Regions from separate parts of the Nocardiopsis coralliicola genome, predicted to be linked through region 1. Evidence: riboswitches for the same ligand, from Rfam matches in the RefSeq annotation. Region 1 holds a riboswitch; each other region holds the start of a gene.

Region 1 (4,497 bases):
CCGCCGTCGCTGAGCAGCGCGGCGGACTCGACGGCTACGCAGTGGCCGTCGGCGGCCCGCCCGGCGCTGACCCCGAGCCCTTCCGCGCGGCCGGCGCGACCTGGTGGCTGGAGCAGTTCCCGGAGGTGACCAGCGTTGCCGAGGTCGACGCGGTGATCGCCGCACGAGCGCTCTAGCGCAGGCGGACGTCCGGTGCCCGCTGTCACAGAACCCTTCCCCGCGGTGTCTCCAGGACTGAAGGAGAGCGCACGAGTGAGGAAGGGTGACCCGCAATGATCGAACCGTGGTGGCCGCTCGCAGTCCTGGCGGCGATCCAGCTTGCGGATGCGGTGCTCTGCATCAAGCCGGCGGCCTTCATCCAGGCGTGCCTGGAATCGGTCCGGTTCCCGCAGCGGCTCGCGTGGGTGTTCCCGCCGATCAAGTTCGCCGCTGCTGCGGGCCTGGTCGCCGGCGTCTGGTTTCCGCCGCTGGCGGTGCTGACGGCGGGCGCGCTCACCGTCTACTTCGTGCTTGCGGCGGGCGCGCACATCCGGGTCCGGGACTTCGGCCGCAACTTCACCGCCAGTCTCGGGATGCTGGCGATCTGCGCCGCCGTCTTCGCGTTCACCCTCGCGGTGGTCTGACCCGGACGCGCTGGCACCGGCCGGCCCGGCACGGACCGCCGACCGGCCGGGGCCGGCACCATGGCCCGCGTCGCACCGCAACCTGGGGTCAGCCGAATGACGAAGACGACGAGGGCCTGACGCGGACCGGGAAGGGCGGCCGCTGCCGGCGCGGCAGCGGCCGGGGTTGTGCTGGTCGCGGGGCAGGCCCACGGCGTTAAAGGCAAGGGCGGCTTCGCCGGCCGCTGTTGCGCTTGTCCGACGCACTGACCAGCTGCCACCCGGGCCACCTGGGCGCGGGAGCCTGCGCTCCGAGCCGTCCCGTCCGCTCCAGCCCGCGAACAGTGGAAACTCTGGCCGCGCAGCGGCCGGGAGCGGCGGGACAGAGCGGAAAGACCGCCGACGAAGCCGCCCGCTGCCTTGGTGCTCTACGCCGAACCCGCGGTCGCCTGGCTCCCGCCGACCACCCCGAGGGTTCGGCCATCCTCGCGCCGCCAGCCACGGGTAGAGCGCCGGAGCAGCGCGGGCCCGCGGCGGCAGCGCGTCACCGCAGCACGCAGTCTCCACAGGTGCCCATGCCCGGCAGCCGGTAGTAGAGGCAGCAGCTGCGCCGCTGGTAGGGGGTCGGAGGGGAGGCGCTGAGCGGTGCGTGCCAGTCGATCGCGTCGGCAAGGTCGGCGTCCGCGAGGACGGCCCGTGCGACCGCTTCCGCGGCTCCGGCGGCCTCGGGGCGCTGCCGGGCCACCATCTCGGCTGCCGCGGCGACCGAGGAGGCCGCGTTGCCGCGCAGCACGGTCGGCGAGACGGGGGCTGCGGCGCGGAAGGCCGTCGACGCCGGCGCCAGCAGCCCCGCCACGTAGAACCGCGCCACCGCCGCGCCGACCGCGCGGGGCCCGCGGCCGTGCGCGACATCGCCGGGGCCGCCGGCCACCAGGAGCTGCAGCGGGCCGCCCGCGGGATCCGCCCACCGCAGCGCGGCGGGGTCCGGGACGGCGCCGTGCAGTGCCGCCGTCGCCACCGCCGGGCTGAGCAGGCGCGCGGCGACACTCTGGAACAGCACGGACGCCGCGACCCGCGGCTCCACCCTCGCCACCCCCACCCCGGCGCGTTCGGCGAACGCCCGCCGGGTGGCGGCGATCCGCGGGACCAGTTCGGCGCGGCTCCACAGCGCCTCGACCGGCCGGCCCGTCCCCGCTTCTGCGGGGACGGCTGAGAAGAAGCCGCCGAGCGACGCGGCATCGGTGAGTGCTGCTGCTGCGGAGCCGCCGCGTGACCGGCCCATCAGGTCCTGGTGCGGGCGGGGCCCTGGGGTCCGGGCCGGTGCCTTCCGGGGCGGCGCTGTGTACGGCATGGGGCGGCAGGTCCTTCCGTGTCGCCTCGGCCCGGCCGGCGGCCGGACGCGGAGCAGACCGGTGGCCTCATCCGTGCGTCCATGCGTGCCATCCTCTCGCGGGGAGATCCGCCCCGGGTGTCGAGGACGACGGCGGTGAGTCTCCTGGCTCGCGGGTCATCGCGCGGTCCCTGCCTTCCCGCCCGGCGGCGGTGGCGTCTGCGGGGACCGGCTCTCCGACTCACAGTGGCGGGACCGCGCCGGATTCGCACCGGCTTCCTCGTCTCCGCCGTCGTTGCTGTTCGGTACTGCACCTCTCGGTGCACGGTGTGTGCTGCCCGGCCACGTCCGGCCGCGCAGCCACATGATCGCACGGTCAGTATTTCCCCAACCCTGCGCCTCCCCGTGTTAGCCGCGGGGCGCACCGGTTACGGCCACCCCGAGGCCGCCCGCCGCATGCCGGGAGCCGTCCCGGCGTGCGCGGGCACAGACGCAGCGAGCACGGAGGTGGCACGGTGCAGTTCGGACTCAAGCTCATGGCGGAGCAGTACGGGCCCCGGGAACTCGTCCGGCAGGCAGTGCGGGCCGAGGAGGCGGGCCTGGACTTCGTGGAGATCAGCGACCACTTCCATCCCTGGCTCGACAGCCAGGGCCACTCGCCGTTCGCCTGGTCGGTGCTGGCGGCGATCGCCGAGCGGACCGAGCGCATCCGGCTCGGCACGGGTGTCACCTGCCCGACCCTCCGCTACCACCCGGCGCTGGTGGCGCAGGCGTCGGCGACGGTCGCGCTGCTCGCCCAAGGACGGCACTTCCTCGGGGTCGGCGCGGGGGAGCGGCTGAACGAGCACGTCGTGGGGCTGGGGTGGCCGCCCGTCCACATCCGCCACCGGATGCTGGAGGAGGCGCTGCACGTCATCCGGCTGCTCTGGTCCGGCGGCTACCACTCCTTCGACGGCGAGCACATCACGCTGGAGGACGCGCGGGTCTTCGATCTGCCGGACACGCCGCCGGAGATCGTGGTCGCGGCGGGCGGCCCGCGTGCCGCCGAGCTCGCCGCCGAACACGGGGACGCACTCTTCGCCAACGAGCCGCGCTCCGACATCGCCGAGGTGTATGCCCGTGCGGGCGGGGGCGGCGCCCGCTACAACGAGGTGCCCCTGGCCGTGGGGCCGGACCGGGACGAGGCGCTGCGAAGGGCGCGCGAGATGATCCGGTTCGCGGCCGGCGGGTGGAAGGTGATGGCGGAGCTTCCGAACCCGGTGAACTTCGACGCCGCATCGGCGGCGGTGACGGTGGACGACGTCGCAGGCATGGTCTCCGCGGGGCCCGACGCCGCGGAGCACGTCGCCCAGGTGTCCCGGTTCGCGGAGGCCGGCTACGACCGCCTCGCACTGCTCAACGCAGGCGGCGACGTCGACGCCTTCCTGGACTTCTACACCGCTGAACTCGCTGAGCCGCTCCGCGCGCTGGCCTGAGGAGGGCCGGTCGGGGAGCGCCCCGGCGGACGGCGCCCGCTCTGCCCGTCCGGCCGGCGGCACGGCAGCAGCGCAGCGCTGAGCACCTGCCGCGCCCTCCGGGCCCCGGTCGAGAGCGTGTCCCGCCCCCTGGAGGGGATTCCGTCAGCGGGGCGCACCGGCGCCCGTGTGCCGTGGCGCCGCTCCGTCCACAGGGTGGGGAAACTCAGTCGGCGGCGGGGCGGGGGACCAGGGGCCAGGCCCGTTCGATGACGGCGCCTGGGTCCTTCGAGCGGCGCAGGTACGCCTCGAAGGAGGCGGCCTGCTCCGAACGCCAGAGCCGCTGCGCCTGGTGCAGGTCGTCGGCGGTCATCGCGGCGAGCTCGGGGCGGGTGGACCCCAGCCGCCAAGCCAGTCGCGCCGCGGCGAGCGCGTCCGCCTCGCAGCCGTGCGCCTCGCCCGGAGCCAGCCGGATCTCGTAGTGCGCGCAGACGTCGACCAGTGTCCGCGAGCCGCGCCGGTACCGGTCGACCTGGCGGTCCAGCACCATCGGGTCGACCACCCGCATGCGCCCGCCGAAGTCGGTGGAGTCGCCGTGCCGCGCCATCTCGCGGTCGATGAGGGTGAGGTCGAAGGCCGCGTTGAACGCGACGATCGGGATCTCCTTGTCGGTCAGCTCGGCGAGTTCCGCGCCGATCTCGCGCACCACCTCGTCCGCGGGCCGCCCCTCGGCGCGCGCCTGCTCGGTGGAGATGCCGTGCACCGCGGTCGCCTCGGCGGGGATCTCCACGCCCGGATCGGCCAGCCAGGTGCGCGTGCGGGTGTCGCCGGTGGCGGGGTCGATGCGGATGACCGCTGCGGTGACCACGCGGTCGGTCTCCACGTCCACGCCGGTCGTCTCGAGGTCGAATGCGGCCATCGGCTTCAGATGCCAGTCGCTCACGTCAACCCTCTCCAGCAGGGGGCTCCCATTGAACCGCACGCTGGAGACGTTCCGTCACGTCCACGTCCCCTCGCGTTACCGGACCGGTCGCGCGTGGGGGGAGGTCCGGTAGCGGTCCGCGGTGATTGAATAACGCTCCGTTCCACAGCCAACGGAGGCCCCGCTGTG
Region 2 (4,497 bases), on a different contig from region 1:
CCGGGGCTGCGGGCGCCGCCGCAGCCCCGGGGATTCAGCCGAGTGCCCGGGGCTGCGGCTTCACCGTCCCCCTGGAGCGTTCACGACAGGGGGCGCCGCCGCACCGCGCGCTGGACGATGTACCCGGCCGCGGCAGCGGCCCCCACGGCAAGCCCGGCGATGCCGACGGCGTGCGGGAGCCGAGGGTGCCGCGTCACCGGCGCTGCCGGACGAAGCGGCGGGGTCCGGTGGAACTCCTCGTCCAGGATGCGGTTGAAGCGTCCCAGGCGGCCCTCGGTGACGACCGCGAGGCGCTGCTCCCGCGCCGCTTCCCAGTAGGCGCGGCCCGGAGGGGCGGAGAACATCTCCCGTGCCACCGCACGGAGCCGCTTCTCCGGCATGGCGCCGGTTTCGTAGGAGACGCCCCACTGAGTGACGATCATGTTGACGTAGAGCTGCTGGCGCCGCGTCTTCGCGTCTTCAGCGGTGGGGACCGGGCCCCAGCATTCGTCCAGGTCGGGATCGTCCATCGCCATCATCAGCAGGTCGCTCATCGCCTGGCGGCGTGATTCCTGGACGGCGCGCCGATTCTCTCGGGACTGCAGAACCAGGGTGGCGATCACTCCGGCGAGGGCGATTGCGGCGATCAGTGCAGAAATGGCCCCGTACGTCTGCCCAATTGCGCTGAGACGCTGCCATTCCCCATCAGAACCGCGGAATACAGAAAGCCCAAGGGGTGACGCCACCACCAGTGCTGCCGCCGCGATCACCACGGTGCTGAGCGCAGCGATCATGGACCGCCGCAGTGCTCCCGTGTCGGACTGGTACGCGGAGCGGACGGATCGGGCGGCGGTGCTGGAGCGGGGGAGTCGAGTCACTGAGGCGGGTCCGGTGGGCCCAGGGGGGCGATTTCTCGCGCAAAGTACTCCTGGACGGGCTCGGCCCGGTCGTAGAGGCCGGCGACCAGGACTTCCATGTCGTGAACCGCCGCGGGGTCGTCAATGCGGACGGCGCCGATGGGTTCCATGTCTTCCGTATAGCGGACGTTGTAGAGCAGGGTTGCGCCGAGGATCAGGAGTTCGGGCAGGGGGCCGCCCGTCTCGTGGCCGGCGGCCTTCGCCGCGTCGAGAACCCTGATGTGGCGCCCGCTCTCGGAGAAGACCCGGAGGCTGTGCATCTCCCAGCGGAGGTAGGGGCTCGGTGGGTGCTCCACGAGGCGCAGGCGCCGCAGCTCGGCTCCGCGCTCCGCTTCGGCGGCGACCTCCTGCGCCGCTGGCTCCCGATCCAGCTCGAACAGCGCGAGCACCCGTTCCCAGTCGCCCGCCAGGAAGGCATCCCACGCGGGATCGCCGACCTCGGAGAAGTGCTGGGCGCGCTCCAGCTTCCAGAGGGTTCCGGAGTGCGCGGCGAATTCCCGCGCCAGGTCAGCGTGGTACTCCGGCCGGTCCAGAGTCCGGCCGGAGAGGGAGGCGAAGCGGTCATGCATCCGGGATGTCCTTCTTCGCGGCGCGGAGCATAGCGCCGGGTATCACGACGAGGCGCTCGTCTGTGCCGACACTCAATCCTTCGGGGAGGCGGTGGGCGTAGAGATCGGTCGCGTCGCGGCCCACCACGGCCACATCGCCATTGCTCAACTCCCACAGATCGGGGCAGTCCGGCGTGGTCCTGCTCTCGCCGAGTTCGAGTGCGGATTTCCCCAATCGCCGCTGGAATGCGGCGGTGGGATCGATCTCCCAGGGCCTGTTCATCGGGGGTCTCCTTGCGGACAGCGTCGCGGGTGTACAACCACAGTGCCCCGATGGGGCGATCGCCACACAAGAATGATCGCCACATGTCTCGAACGTCCATTCAAGCAATTGCGGCATTGGAATCCCTGGAAAACAAGGAATGACCGGCGGCTCCGCCTGGAGTGGGCGGTCATTCCCGGAAAACGGCACCGGGGGGGGGTTCGGTTCGGGCCGGCTGCTCCGGTGGGGAACGAGCCGTATCGGGTGGAACCCGCACCAGGGCTCCCCGGCCATTGGACCGCGGGCCTGGCGGGGTTCTCCGCGCCCCGACCGGTCTGGGCTGGTTTGCCGCGTCTAGGGTGAGGGAGCGACGGGAGCCAGGAAGCCGGTGTGAATCCGGCACGGTCCCGCCACTGTGACCGGGGAGCCGAGTCCGACGGAGGCCACTGCGCGGAGCGCGGGAAGGCCGGACGAGGCGGTGATCCGGGAGTCAGGAGACTGACCCGTCGCGATCGTCGACCAGGGGCGCGGACCCCGGGTGGGCCCGGGGTGTGCCGGGAAGCCGGCCGCATCCCGCGCGACGCCTCGGAGCACCGCGTCCGGACTCCCGGAAGAGGACCAGACGTGCACCGATCCGCCCGCCTCGCCCCCCGCCGCCTCGCCCCGCCCGCCCTTGCCGCCGGCGCCGCCCTGTTCCTCGCCGGCTGCGGCGCAGGGGATGCCCCCGGCGAGAGCGCGGCAGCCGACGGCTTCCCGGTCACCGTGCAGGAGTGCGGGAACGAGGTCACCGTCGACGCGCCGCCGGAGCGGGCCGTCACCCTCAACCAGCACACCACCGAGGTCATGCTCGCCCTCGGGCTGGAGGACCGGATGGCCGGCACCGCCTTCCTCGACGACGCCGTCCTCCCCGAATACGAGGACGCCTACGGGGACATCCCGGTCCTCGCCGACCAGTACCCCTCGTTCGAGGAGATCCTCGCCGCCGAGCCCGACTTCGTCTACGGCGGCTACGCCGGCAGCGCGTTCGACGCCAACGAGGGGCGCGGCCGCGAGCAGCTAGAAGAGGCGGGTATGACCACCTACGCCAACATCGAGCAGTGCACCGGCGACGTCACCATGGACACCGTCGCCACCGAGATCCGCAACGTCGGCACCCTCTTCGGCGTCGAGGACCGCGCCGACGACGTCGTCGCCGGAATCGACGAGCAGATCGCCGGTGTCGAGCAGTCCCTGGAAGGCACCGAGCCGGTCGACGTCCTGGTCGTGGACAGCCTCGACGGCACCATCTTCACCTCCGGCGGCGCGGGCATCGGCGACGAGATCGTCACCGCGGCCGGCGGCCGCAACGTCTTCGCCGATCTCGACGACGTGTTCGGCGACGTCTCCGTGGAGCAGGCCGCCGAGCGCGAGCCGGACGCGGTCCTCTTCTACGACTACGGCGGTACGCCCCTGGCGGAGAAGCAGGAGGCGGTGAAGAACGATCCGCTGCTGTCCGGCCTGGAGGCCGTCCAGGAAGAGCGCTTCGCCGTACTGCCGCTGACCTCGGCCGTCGTCGGCAACCGGGTCGGCGGCGCCGTCGAGGACGTCGCGGAGCAGCTCCACCCGGAGGCGTTCTGACCGCGACCGCCCGAAGGGGAGCGGGCCCCGCGCCGCGCGGCGGTCCGCCCGCGCGCCGGAGCGGTGCCGCGGCGCGCGGCCGCGTCCCCCTCGGGCTCCTCCTGCCGGTACTGCTCGCGGCGCTCCCGGTCACGGCCACGTTCGGCGTGATCGCGGGCTCGGTCGACGTGTCCTTCGCCGACACCTGGCGCATCGCCGCCCACCAGGCCGCGCCGGGCCTCGTCACCCCCGACTGGCCGGCGGCGCACGAGGCCATCGTCCTCAAGGCCCGCGCGCCGCGGGTGCTGCTCGCGGCGCTGGTGGGAGCGGGGCTGGCCGCGGTCGGCGGCGTGCTGCAGACGCTGGTCCGCAACCCGCTCGCCGACCCGCTGCTGCTCGGCATCTCCTCGGGCGCGACCCTGGGAGCGGTCGCCGTGGTCGTCACCGGCATCAGCGTCTTCGGTGCGCTGACCCTGCCGTTCGCGGCGTTCCTCGGCGCGCTGGCGACGCTCTTCGCCGTGTCCGTGCTGGCGCGCACGCAAGGGCGCATGTCGGTGATGCGGCTGATCCTGGCGGGTGTGGTGGTGGGCCAGGTCTGCCAAGCGGCGGCCAGCCTGGCGATCCTGGCCTCCGGCAACCCGCACATCTCCGCCCAGGTGCAGCGGTGGACGATGGGCGGCCTGGCCGGGACGTCGTGGGCGACGCTGCCGCTCGCCGCGGCCGCGGTCGGACTGGCCCTGCTCGGGGTGGCGGCAGCGGTCCCCGCGCTCAACGTCCTGCAGCTCGGCGAGGAGATCGCCGTCGGGATGGGCCTTCCGGTGCAGCGGTTCCGCGCCCTGATGTTCGTGACGACGTCCCTGGTCACCGGTGTGCTCGTGGCGGTGTGCGGTCCGATCGGGTTCGTCGGGCTGATGATGCCGCACATCGCGCGGCTCCTCGTCGGCTCCGACCACCGGCGCATGCTGCCGGTCGCGGTGCTGCTCGGCGCCCCCTTCATGATCATCGCCGACCTCGCCGCGCGGATGGTTGCCGCGCCGGAGGAGATCCCCGTCGGCATCCTCACTGCCCTGTGCGGCGCGCCGTTCTTCCTCTGGCTCATGCGGCGCGACGCCACCAAGGGGCGGACGATGGGCTGACCTCGCCGGGGCGGCGGCATGCCGAGGTCGGACATCGGCCGCCAAAGCGGGCGAGGTAG
Region 3 (4,497 bases), on a different contig from region 1:
ACCGCTCCCGCGTCACGCACGCGGTGCGCGCGGTGATCACCGCTCCGCGCGGAGCATCCAGCGAGAGCCTCTTCCTGCTCGGCGGAGACGGCGGCCTCGTCATCAGGGTGCCCAGCGGCGCCTACGCGCGCGCCGACATCGACCGGCTCCTCGACGCGCTCGGCGTGCCGTGCGGCGGCCCCGGCCGCCCCGTGGACCCCCGCCGGTTCGCCGAGACGTATCCGGGGCTCCTCCCCTGGGCCGAGCGGCACCCCTACCGGCTCGCCTTCGCGATCACCGGCGCGGTCGCCGCCGCGGTTCTGGTCCTGGTCGGGGCCGCATCCCTCTGACCGGCCGCGCAGGCGCCAGGTCTAGGCGCGGTGGCCCCGGTGTCCTGGGCGCCGGCGGGAAGCGCCCGTCCAGCAGGGCTACCCCTTCACCCACGACCACTGCGTCACCGTCCGGGACGGCGTCCACCCGGTGAAGGCGCCGATGGGGGCGGTGGTTTCCACGGCGATGCGGGTGAGGTCGCCGCCGTGGCTCCGGAAGGCAGCGGCGAGGAGCTGTTCGGTTTCCAGGGTGACGCCGTGGACGACGAGGCGGCCGCCCGGAAGGAGCGCGTCCAGGCACGTGTCGAGGACGCCCGGGCGGGTGGCGCCGCCGCCGATGAAGACGGCGTCCGGGGCGGGGAGGTCCGGCAGCAAGCCGGGAGCCCGGCCCTGGACGACCTGGAGGCCGGGCACACCGAGGCGGCCCGCGTTGCGGGCGATGCGGGCGGCGCGGCCGGCGTCGGCCTCGACTGCCGTTGCCGTGCAGGCCGGGTGGGACCGCATCCACTCGATACCGACGGCGCCCGAGCCCGCGCCGATGTCCCACAGGTGGGCACCGGGCGCCGGCGCCAGCCGGGCCAGCGCCGAGGCGCGCAGGTCGCGTTTGGTCAGCTGCCCATCGTGCTCGAACGCGTCGTCCGGAAGCCCCGCCAGCAGTCCGTACGCCGGCGGCCCGGCACACTCCACCGCGAGCACGTGCAGTGCGGGCAGCTCCGGGGGCGCCGCAGCCCAGTCCGACGCGGTGCCCGACGTGCGCGACTCCCGGTCCGCACCCAGGTCGCCGAGTACCGTGAGCGTGCTTGCCCCGTAGCCCGCGGAGTCGAGCAGGCGGGCGACGCCGGCCGGGGTCGACGCGTCCGCGGACAGCACCAGCAGCCGGTGCCCCGGGGAAAGGTGCCGCAACACCAGGCGAGGGTCGCGTCCGACCAGGGTGACGACGGTGCAGCGCTCCGCCGGCCAGCGCATCCGCGCCCGCGCGAGCGCCACTGACGACAGGGCCGGCTCCACCTCGACGGCGTCCGGTCCGAGCAGGTCGATGAGCGCGGTCGCGATCCCCGACACCAGCGGGTCGCCCGAAGCCAGCGCGACCACGGAGCGCCCGTGCACCGCGCCGAGCAGGTGCGGCAGCCCTTCGCGCAGCGGTGACGGCCAGGGGCGCCGGTCCTGGCCGGGGGAGTCCGGCAGCATCGCCAAGTGGCGGCGGCCGCCCAGCACGGCACCGGCGCCGAGCACACGCCGGCGCAGCCGCTCGGGCAGGCCCGCCCAGCCGTCCGCTCCGATGCCGATCACGGTCACCGCGGCGTCCCCCGCTTCCGAGGAGTCTCCGGCTGCGGCAGGTCCGCGGCCGGGTTCCGGTGAGGTCCCCGCGGCGCACCCTGCGCTGCCGGCGCTGCCGCGAGCGTCCTGCGCCGCCCCGGCCTCCGCTGCTTCCTGCGTCTTTGCGGCGGCGTTCCCGGTGCCGCCGGCGGGGAGGGGAGGGCGCTGATCAGCCGTCATGGCCCTGACGTTATCGTGGCGGAGGCGTGGGGTGCCCCGATCGCCCACCTTTCGTACCGTCCCGGAGGACGGGCGGGAGATGCGGCGCGAAGGGGAGAATCTGGGAAGCCGGTGAGAGTCCGGCACAGGCCCGCTGCGGTGAACTGGGCCCCTTGACAGGGGACCCGGCCAGTCCGAAGACCGGCCCCGCGCCTGTTCCACCCATGGCGCAACGAGCGGGAGCCTCCCATGCCATTGCGGGCATCGCCCTATCCGTTTTCCGCGATCGTCGGCTGCGACACCGAGCCGCTCGACGACCTCGGCCTCTCCCTCGCCCTGACCAGTGTCTCCCCGGAGATCGGCGGCGTGCTGGTGCGCGGCGAGAAGGGCACCGCCAAGTCGACCGCGGCCCGCGCGCTCGCCCCTCTCCTCCCCGCCATCGGCGTCTACCAGGGCGACCGCTTCTCGGTGGACCCCGGCGACCCCGCCCAGACCTCGCCGGACGGCCCCTTCGAGCCCGGCACGCCGGTGGAGAGCCGGCCGGTGCGCCTGGTCGAACTTCCGGTCGGCGCCACCGAGGACCGCGTCCTCGGCTCCCTCCACCTCGAACAGGCCCTCTCCCGCGGCCAGGTCGCCTACGAGCCCGGCCTGCTCGCCAAAGCCCACCGCGGCCTGCTCTACGTCGACGAGGTCAACCTCCTCCACGACCACCTCGTGGACCTGCTTCTGGACGCCGCCGCGACCGGGCGCGCGTCGGTCGAGCGGGACGGCTTCTCCGTCGAGCACCCGGCGCGCTTCCAGCTCATCGGCACCATGAACCCCGAGGAGGGCGAGCTCCGCCCGCAGCTCCTCGACCGCTTCGGTCTCACCGTCGAGGTCGCCGCGCCGGCCGACCCGGCCGCGCGCGTCGAGGTGGTGCGGCGCCGGATGGCGTTCGACGCCGAGCCGGAGGCGTTCACCGAGCGCTACCGGCCGGCCGAGAAGGCGCTGGCCGAGCGGATCGCCGCCGCGCGGGACGCCGTGCGCACGGTCCGGCTGTCCGATGCCGCCCTCACCAAGATCGCCGAGGTATGCGCCGCGTTCGAGGTCGACGGGCTCCGCGCCGACCTCGTCACCGCCCGCACCGCTGTCGCGCACGCTGCCTGGGAGGGCCGCGGCGCCGTCACTCGTGCCGACATCCGCCGCGCCGCCCTGCTGGCTCTGCCGCACCGGCGCCGCCGCGCCCCGTTCGACGCCCCCGGCCTGGACGAGGAGCTGCTCGACCGCATCCTCGGCGACGACGAGCCCGAGCCCGACCCGCCGCAGCCCGAGCCGGAGCCCGACCGCCCGGACGGCGGCCCCGACGACTCAGCGCCGCCGGAGGCCCCGGAGGGCAGCGAGCAGGAGTCCTCGGACGGAGGCGAGGAGGACAGCGGCCCCCAGGCCCCGGCACCGGAGAACGGTCCCGGAGCGGACAACGACACCCCGCCCGACACCCCGTCCGGCGACACCTCCGAGCCCGAGGAGGAGGCCGGCCAGCAGCCCGCTCCCGGCGCGGCACCGGTCGCCGCGGAGAAGCCGTACCGCCCGCGCACCTTCACGGCGCGCGGCACCGGCGCCGGCGCTGACGGCCGCCGCAGTCGTGCCCGGGGCACCCGCGGGCGCCGGGTCGGCGCCGTGGAGCCCGGAGCCGGGAGCGGGTCGGCGATCCACCTGGTGGAGACGGTGCGCACCGCCGCGACGCGTCCGCGGGCCGGATCCGGCGGAGACACCGCCTCCGAGCCGGGCGGCGCCCCGGGCGGGCGGCCCCTGCAGATCCGGCCGGGCGACCTGCGGGTTGCCGTCCGCGAGGGGCAGGAGGCCAACCTCGTCCTGTTCTGCGTCGACGCTTCGGGCTCCATGGCCGCGCGCAAGCGCATGGCGGCGGTGAAGACCGCGGTCCTGTCGCTGCTGCTGGACGCCTACCGGCGGCGCGACAAGGTCGGCCTGGTCACCTTCCGCGGCAGCAGCGCCGAGCTGGCGCTGCCGCCGACCCGCTCGGTCGACATCGCCGCGGCCCGGCTCGACGCACTGCCCGCCGGCGGCCGAACGCCGGTCGCGGAGGGACTGCTGGAGTCGGCGCGGGTGCTGCGCCGCGAGCGGCTGCGCGACCCGCGGATGCGGCCGCTGCTGATCCTGGTCACCGACGGCAGGGCCACCGGCGGCCGCGGCGCCGTCGCCCGCGCGCTCCAGGCCGCCGACCACGTCGCGGGCATGGGCGTCACCTCGGTCGTCGTCGACGGCGAAGCCGGCCCGCTGCGGCTGGGCCTGGCCGCGAACCTGGCCACCCGCCTCGGCGCCGACCACCTCCCGGTCGCCGAGGTCGACGCTGCCGCGCTGGGCGCTGCCGTCCACCGCGGCACTGCCGCCGACCGCGCCGGCGGGCCGACGGCCATGGGCGGTGCGGCATGACCGTGCGGGCGGCGCGGCCACGGGTGTTCCCGGCTTCCGCGGCGGCTGTCCGCGCGGCGGTGCGGCGTTCCGCGGGCGGCGCGGTTCCCGAGACGCGCCGCCGGACCGCTGTCCCCGCCAGGCGCGGCGCGGCCGCGCCTGCCGTGCGGGTATCCGAGACCTCCGCGGCAGGTCACCGTGGAGCCGCAGAGGGCTCCCGCTTCCGTGCGGCTGCTGAGACGGAGAGGCCCTGGGGCGCCGGTGGCCGCGGGGTCGCGGTCGGAGAACGGTCGGCGTCCCCAGC
Region 4 (4,497 bases), on a different contig from region 1:
GGCGCCGCGCTCGGCGGCCAGGGCGGAGGACGCGGCGATCGCGTGGTAGCTGACCTGCTCCATCGACTCGTCCGCGAACTCGACCGCGGCCTGCGAGCCCATCGGCAGCCGCAGCTCGAACAGCGCGTCCTGGTAGCCCATGATCCCCAGGCCCACCGGGCGGTGGCGCATGTTGGCGCGCTCGGCCTCGGGGATCGTGTAGTAGTTCACGTCGATGACGTTGTCCAGCATCCGCACGGCCGTCGTGACCGTGCGCTGCAGCCGCTCGGTGTCGAGCTGCCCGCCGCGCACGTGCTGGGCGAGGTTGACGGAGCCGAGGTTGCAGACCGCCACCTCGTCGCCGGGCGAGGTGTTGAGCGTGATCTCGGTGCACAGGTTGGAGGAGTGCACGACCCCCTGGTGCTGCTGCGGCGACCGCAGGTTGCTGGGGTCCTTGAAGGTGATCCAGGGGTGCCCGGTCTCGAACAGCATGGTGAGCATCCGCCGCCACAGGTCGACGGCCCGCACCGTCCGGTACACCGCGATCTCGCCGGCCTCCGCGGCCCGCTCGTAGCGGGTGTAGCGGGCGGCGAACTCCGCCCCGTAGAGGTCGTGCAGGTCCGGCACCTCGTCCGGCGAGAACAGCGTCCACTTCGCGTCGGCCTCCACCCGCTGCATGAACAGGTCCGGCACCCAGTTCGCCGTGTTCATGTCATGCGTCCGCCGCCGCTCGTCCCCGGTGTTCTTCCGCAGGTCGAGGAACTCCTCGACGTCGATGTGCCACGTCTCCAGGTACGCGCACACCGCGCCCTTGCGGCGCCCGCCCTGGTTGACCGCCACCGCCGTGTCGTTGGCGACCTTCAGGAACGGGACGACTCCCTGGGACTGGCCGTTGGTGCCGCGGATGCGGGCGCCGATGCCGCGGACGGGGGTCCAGTCGTTGCCGAGGCCGCCGGAGTACTTGGAGAGCAGCGCGTTGTCGGAGATGCCCTTGAAGATGGCGGAGAGGTCGTCGTCGACGGTGGTGAGGAAGCAGGACGACAGCTGGGCGTGGCGGGTGCCGGCGTTGAAGAGGGTGGGGGTGGAGGCCATGAAGTCGAACGAGGAGAGCAGCTCGTAGAACTCGATCGCGCGGCCGTCGCGGTCGTCCTCGTTGAGTGCCAGTCCCATGGCGACGCGCATGAAGAACGCCTGCGGCAGCTCGTAGCGGGTGCCCTCGCTGTGCAGGAAGTAGCGGTCGTAGAGGGTCTGCAGGCCGAGGAAGGTGAACTGCAGGTCGCGCTCGGGGTGCAGGGCGGCACCGAGGCGCTCCAGGTCGAACTTCTGCAGCTCCGGGTCGAGCTGGCCGATCCGGACACCGGCGGCGACGTAGTCCGCCAGGTAGCCGGGGTAGCGCTCGGCCATCGCGGTCTGGCCGGCGCTGTCGGGGAAGCCGGAGACGAAGGACAGGGCTTCCCGGCGCAGCGTGCCGAGCAGGAGTCGGGCGGCGAGGTGGGAGTAGTCGGGGTCGTCTTCGACGTGGCTGCGGGCGGCCATGATCAGGGCGAGTTCGAGCTCGGCGTCGCTGATGCCGGGGAAGAGGCCGCGCTGGGCCTCGGCGATGACCGCATCGGCCGATACGCCGGCCAGCCCGGTACTCGCCTCGCGGACCTCGCTGCCGATCCGCGCGGACGGATCACCGGGTGCGTCCGCGGACGCGCTCGGAATGTCGAGGGTCATGCTCGCTCCAACCACCTAGTCGTCGACCGGAGGGGCCGCGAGCGGGCGCAACGGCGAAGCAGTCCGGACCGTGCGGGCACGGCCGGTTCCCCCGATGCACGACGCCCTCCCTCGAGGCCCCGTACTGCGTGCGCGCGGCGCACACCGATGGCAGGTCTTCGGACTCGCGGGCGTGGGACGGCCGAACCGTCCCGCCTCATCTCCGCCGCTTCCCAGGCGCCGTGCGCCCAGTGCTCTGGCGGATGTCGGAGCGCCGCCGCCACAAGGCGCCGGCGCGGCTTCCCGCTCACCGCTGCGGGGCAGTCCCGGACTCGCACCGGGTTCCCTCTCTCGTCGCTTCCGGGGGGCAGCCCCGGTCGCGAACCATCGGCGCAGCGATACTACATCTTGGGTATCCACTCCGCGAACACCGCAAGATCGTGGATTCTCACCGCGGCGCGGCGGCGTTGGGGATTGCCTCCGGGGCGGCCGGGCGCTAGGCTCCGCGGCGATGACGCGACTCCACATCTTCGACCTGGACGGCACCCTCCTGCACGGCACCACGGCGTCGCTCGAGATCGCCCGCGTCACTGGTACCACCCCGGCCCTCACTGTGCTGGAGCAGCGGTTGGCCGCCGGAGAGATCGATACCCGCGCCTTCTCCGCGGAGCTGTTCGGGATCTGGCGCGGCCTCACCGAGGAGCACGTGGCCGCGGCGTTCACGGCCGGGCCCTTCCTCGACGGCATCGCCGGGGTGTGCGCCGACATCCGCGACCGCGGCGAGCACTCCATGGTCATCACCATGTCGCCGGACTTCTACGCACGCCGCCTCACCGCGTTCGGCTTCGACACGGTCGCCGCGTCGGCCTTTCCCGGTCCGCCGTTCCCGGGGCCGCCGGCCCCGGGGGGCATCCTGCGCCCGGAGGACAAGGTGGACATCGCCGAGCGGTTCCGCCGCGCGGCGGGGATACCGCTCGCGGCGTGCACGGCCTACGGCGACTCGATGTCGGACGCGCCGCTGTTCCGGCACGTCCCCAGCTCGGTCGCGGTGAACGGGGACGACCACGTGGCAGGTCTGGCCACGGCGTCCTATCGGGGCCGCAGCCTCACCGAGGCGTACGCGCTCGGCCGCTCGCTGGCGGCCTAGGGCGCGTGGGGCAGGCGGCGTCCACCGCGAGCGGTACCGCCGGATGCCCCCGTCGCACGACCGGCGGGGAAGGCCAGGCGGGCGCTTTTCCTCCTCGCCTTCCCGGCTGAGGAGAACGCCGCGAGGGCGCGCCCGGGCGAGAAGAGCAGCAGGACAGTGAGCCACCCGACACCCCTGCCCCGGTAGCCGGGGCCGGGTGTCTTCCGGAAGCGGGCGTCCACCGCGTGCGGTGCTGCGGGCGCGCCGGCTCGGCGGGAGCCGGGGTGAATCCGTCGTTCCGCTCGGCCGCCGGTCGAGGACGCCGCAGCGGGGCGCGGGCCAGGGCGCAGCGCGGCCGGGCCTAGTCCAGCATCCGGTCCAGGGCGTCCTCGTCCAGACCCAGGTCGACCCGGATGCGGAAGCGGATCCGCAGCAGCTCCATCAGCAGGTCGTGCACGAACGGGGAGACGTCCTGGTGCCGGAAGCGCTCCACACCGAGCGTCGCCCACTCCTGCGCCGCCGCAAGGTCGCCGTGCGCCTGCAGGGTTTCGGTGATGTGGATGAAGGTGGGCAGGTTCCGCGGGCCCTCCCGGTGCAGCCGCGCCAGCTGCGCCTGCGCGTCGGGGCCGCGGTCGAGTTCGAGCAGCGCGCCGGCGAGGAGGGCGCGCGCGTCGATGATGGTGGTGCCGCCGTCGTCGATCGCCCGCTGGTAGGCGCCCGCCGCCCGCTCGGCCTCCTGGGCCATCTCCCACTGCTCGCCGGCGCGGACGAAGAGTTCGGCGCGGGAGATCTCGGAGTCGGCGTCCACCGCGTTGGCGAGCGCGAGTAGCTCTGCGGCGACCGCGGCGTGATCACCGGACTGCACGGCGCGGAATTCCAGGCGGTCCAGATCGGCCGTCGTCACCCGTGTCACTGCCAGCCTCCCTCGGTCCTCACCGCGCCCCGGCCGCCCGCGCGTCATTCGCGGGCGCGCCCGAGGGCGTCCCAGAATCCCCGCCGCAGCGCCTCGCGGACTTCGTCGCGGAGCAGGAAGTCGATCGGCAGTGTCGACCCCTGCAGGAGGCGCGCCTCCAGGTCGGACGGCATCCGCGGGCGGCGCGCCAGGACCGCCTCCACCCACAGGGCGGGGGCGTCGCGCGCGACGGACTCGGCGAAATCGTTCCCCTCGCGGAGCGCGACATTCACGGCATCGTCGAGTGTTCCAGCGGCGCCGCCCCCGGGGCGGCCGAAGTCGGCGCGGGGGACGGCGTCGGTGTAGGGCCCGTGCTGGACCCGTGGCCGGAGTCGGGGGCCAGTGGCGGTGGCCGGGTGCTGTGCTGCTCCCAGCGCGCCCAGGGAGGGATCACCCTCCGTACTGGCCCCAAAAGTAGGGTTTGGTCCGGTGTTACCCCCGAACCCGGGGTTCTCCCCGGTCGACGGCCCGTACCGGGGATCGGGCGGCCCCGGCCGGCCCGGTGGAGCCTCGTGCTCGTACCCCGGCGGCCGCTGGCCCGGCGCCCCCGGACCGGGCGGCGGGCCGTGCTGGGCCAGCGACGGGTGCGCCCCTGTCGGAGGATGCGGGTGCTCCGGCGGGGCGGGCTGCACCGGCTGCTGGACCGGCTGCGGCGGCGCCCCGAACGACGGCTGCGGGCCGGTTGCGGCCGCCATCGACGGGTGGCCGCCGGTGGCCGGGTTGTGCGCGCCGCCGAGACTCG

Evidence for each region. A riboswitch is a leader RNA that binds a small molecule or an ion and turns the genes downstream of it on or off. The one in region 1 is predicted to bind cobalamin.
Region 2: linked by a shared signal. The riboswitch ahead of ACYVGT_RS06325 (ABC transporter substrate-binding protein) and the one ahead of ACYVGT_RS11440 ((2Fe-2S)-binding protein) in region 1 are both predicted to bind cobalamin.
Region 3: linked by a shared signal. The riboswitch ahead of ACYVGT_RS06370 (VWA domain-containing protein) and the one ahead of ACYVGT_RS11440 ((2Fe-2S)-binding protein) in region 1 are both predicted to bind cobalamin.
Region 4: linked by a shared signal. The riboswitch ahead of ACYVGT_RS06705 (ribonucleoside-diphosphate reductase subunit alpha) and the one ahead of ACYVGT_RS11440 ((2Fe-2S)-binding protein) in region 1 are both predicted to bind cobalamin.

The regions. Positions count from the first base shown of each region.
Region 1 covers NZ_BAAGXT010000012.1:57,355-61,851, reverse strand. Annotated here, with positions in the region: gene ACYVGT_RS11450 (LLM class flavin-dependent oxidoreductase) at 1-176, shown strand, start outside; gene ACYVGT_RS11445 (DoxX family protein) at 273-623, shown strand; gene ACYVGT_RS11440 ((2Fe-2S)-binding protein) at 1,147-1,884, opposite strand; cobalamin riboswitch at 2,071-2,241, opposite strand; gene ACYVGT_RS11435 (TIGR03557 family F420-dependent LLM class oxidoreductase) at 2,448-3,407, shown strand; gene ACYVGT_RS11430 (exonuclease domain-containing protein) at 3,613-4,329, opposite strand; gene ACYVGT_RS11425 (phosphodiester glycosidase family protein) at 4,495-4,497, shown strand, end outside.
Region 2 covers NZ_BAAGXT010000005.1:151,956-156,452, forward strand. Annotated here, with positions in the region: gene ACYVGT_RS06310 (DUF6082 family protein) at 81-773, opposite strand; gene ACYVGT_RS06315 (DUF6879 family protein) at 854-1,465, opposite strand; gene ACYVGT_RS06320 (hypothetical protein) at 1,458-1,727, opposite strand; cobalamin riboswitch at 2,031-2,227, shown strand; gene ACYVGT_RS06325 (ABC transporter substrate-binding protein) at 2,331-3,323, shown strand; gene ACYVGT_RS06330 (FecCD family ABC transporter permease) at 3,434-4,438, shown strand.
Region 3 covers NZ_BAAGXT010000005.1:162,440-166,936, forward strand. Annotated here, with positions in the region: gene ACYVGT_RS06360 (hypothetical protein) at 1-329, shown strand, start outside; gene cbiE (precorrin-6y C5,15-methyltransferase (decarboxylating) subunit CbiE) at 408-1,604, opposite strand; cobalamin riboswitch at 1,873-2,008, shown strand; gene ACYVGT_RS06370 (VWA domain-containing protein) at 2,034-4,214, shown strand.
Region 4 covers NZ_BAAGXT010000006.1:2,330-6,826, reverse strand. Annotated here, with positions in the region: gene ACYVGT_RS06705 (ribonucleoside-diphosphate reductase subunit alpha) at 1-1,698, opposite strand, end outside; cobalamin riboswitch at 1,831-2,081, opposite strand; gene ACYVGT_RS06700 (HAD family hydrolase) at 2,189-2,824, shown strand; gene ACYVGT_RS06695 (hypothetical protein) at 3,165-3,716, opposite strand; gene ACYVGT_RS06690 (NYN domain-containing protein) at 3,761-4,497, opposite strand, start outside.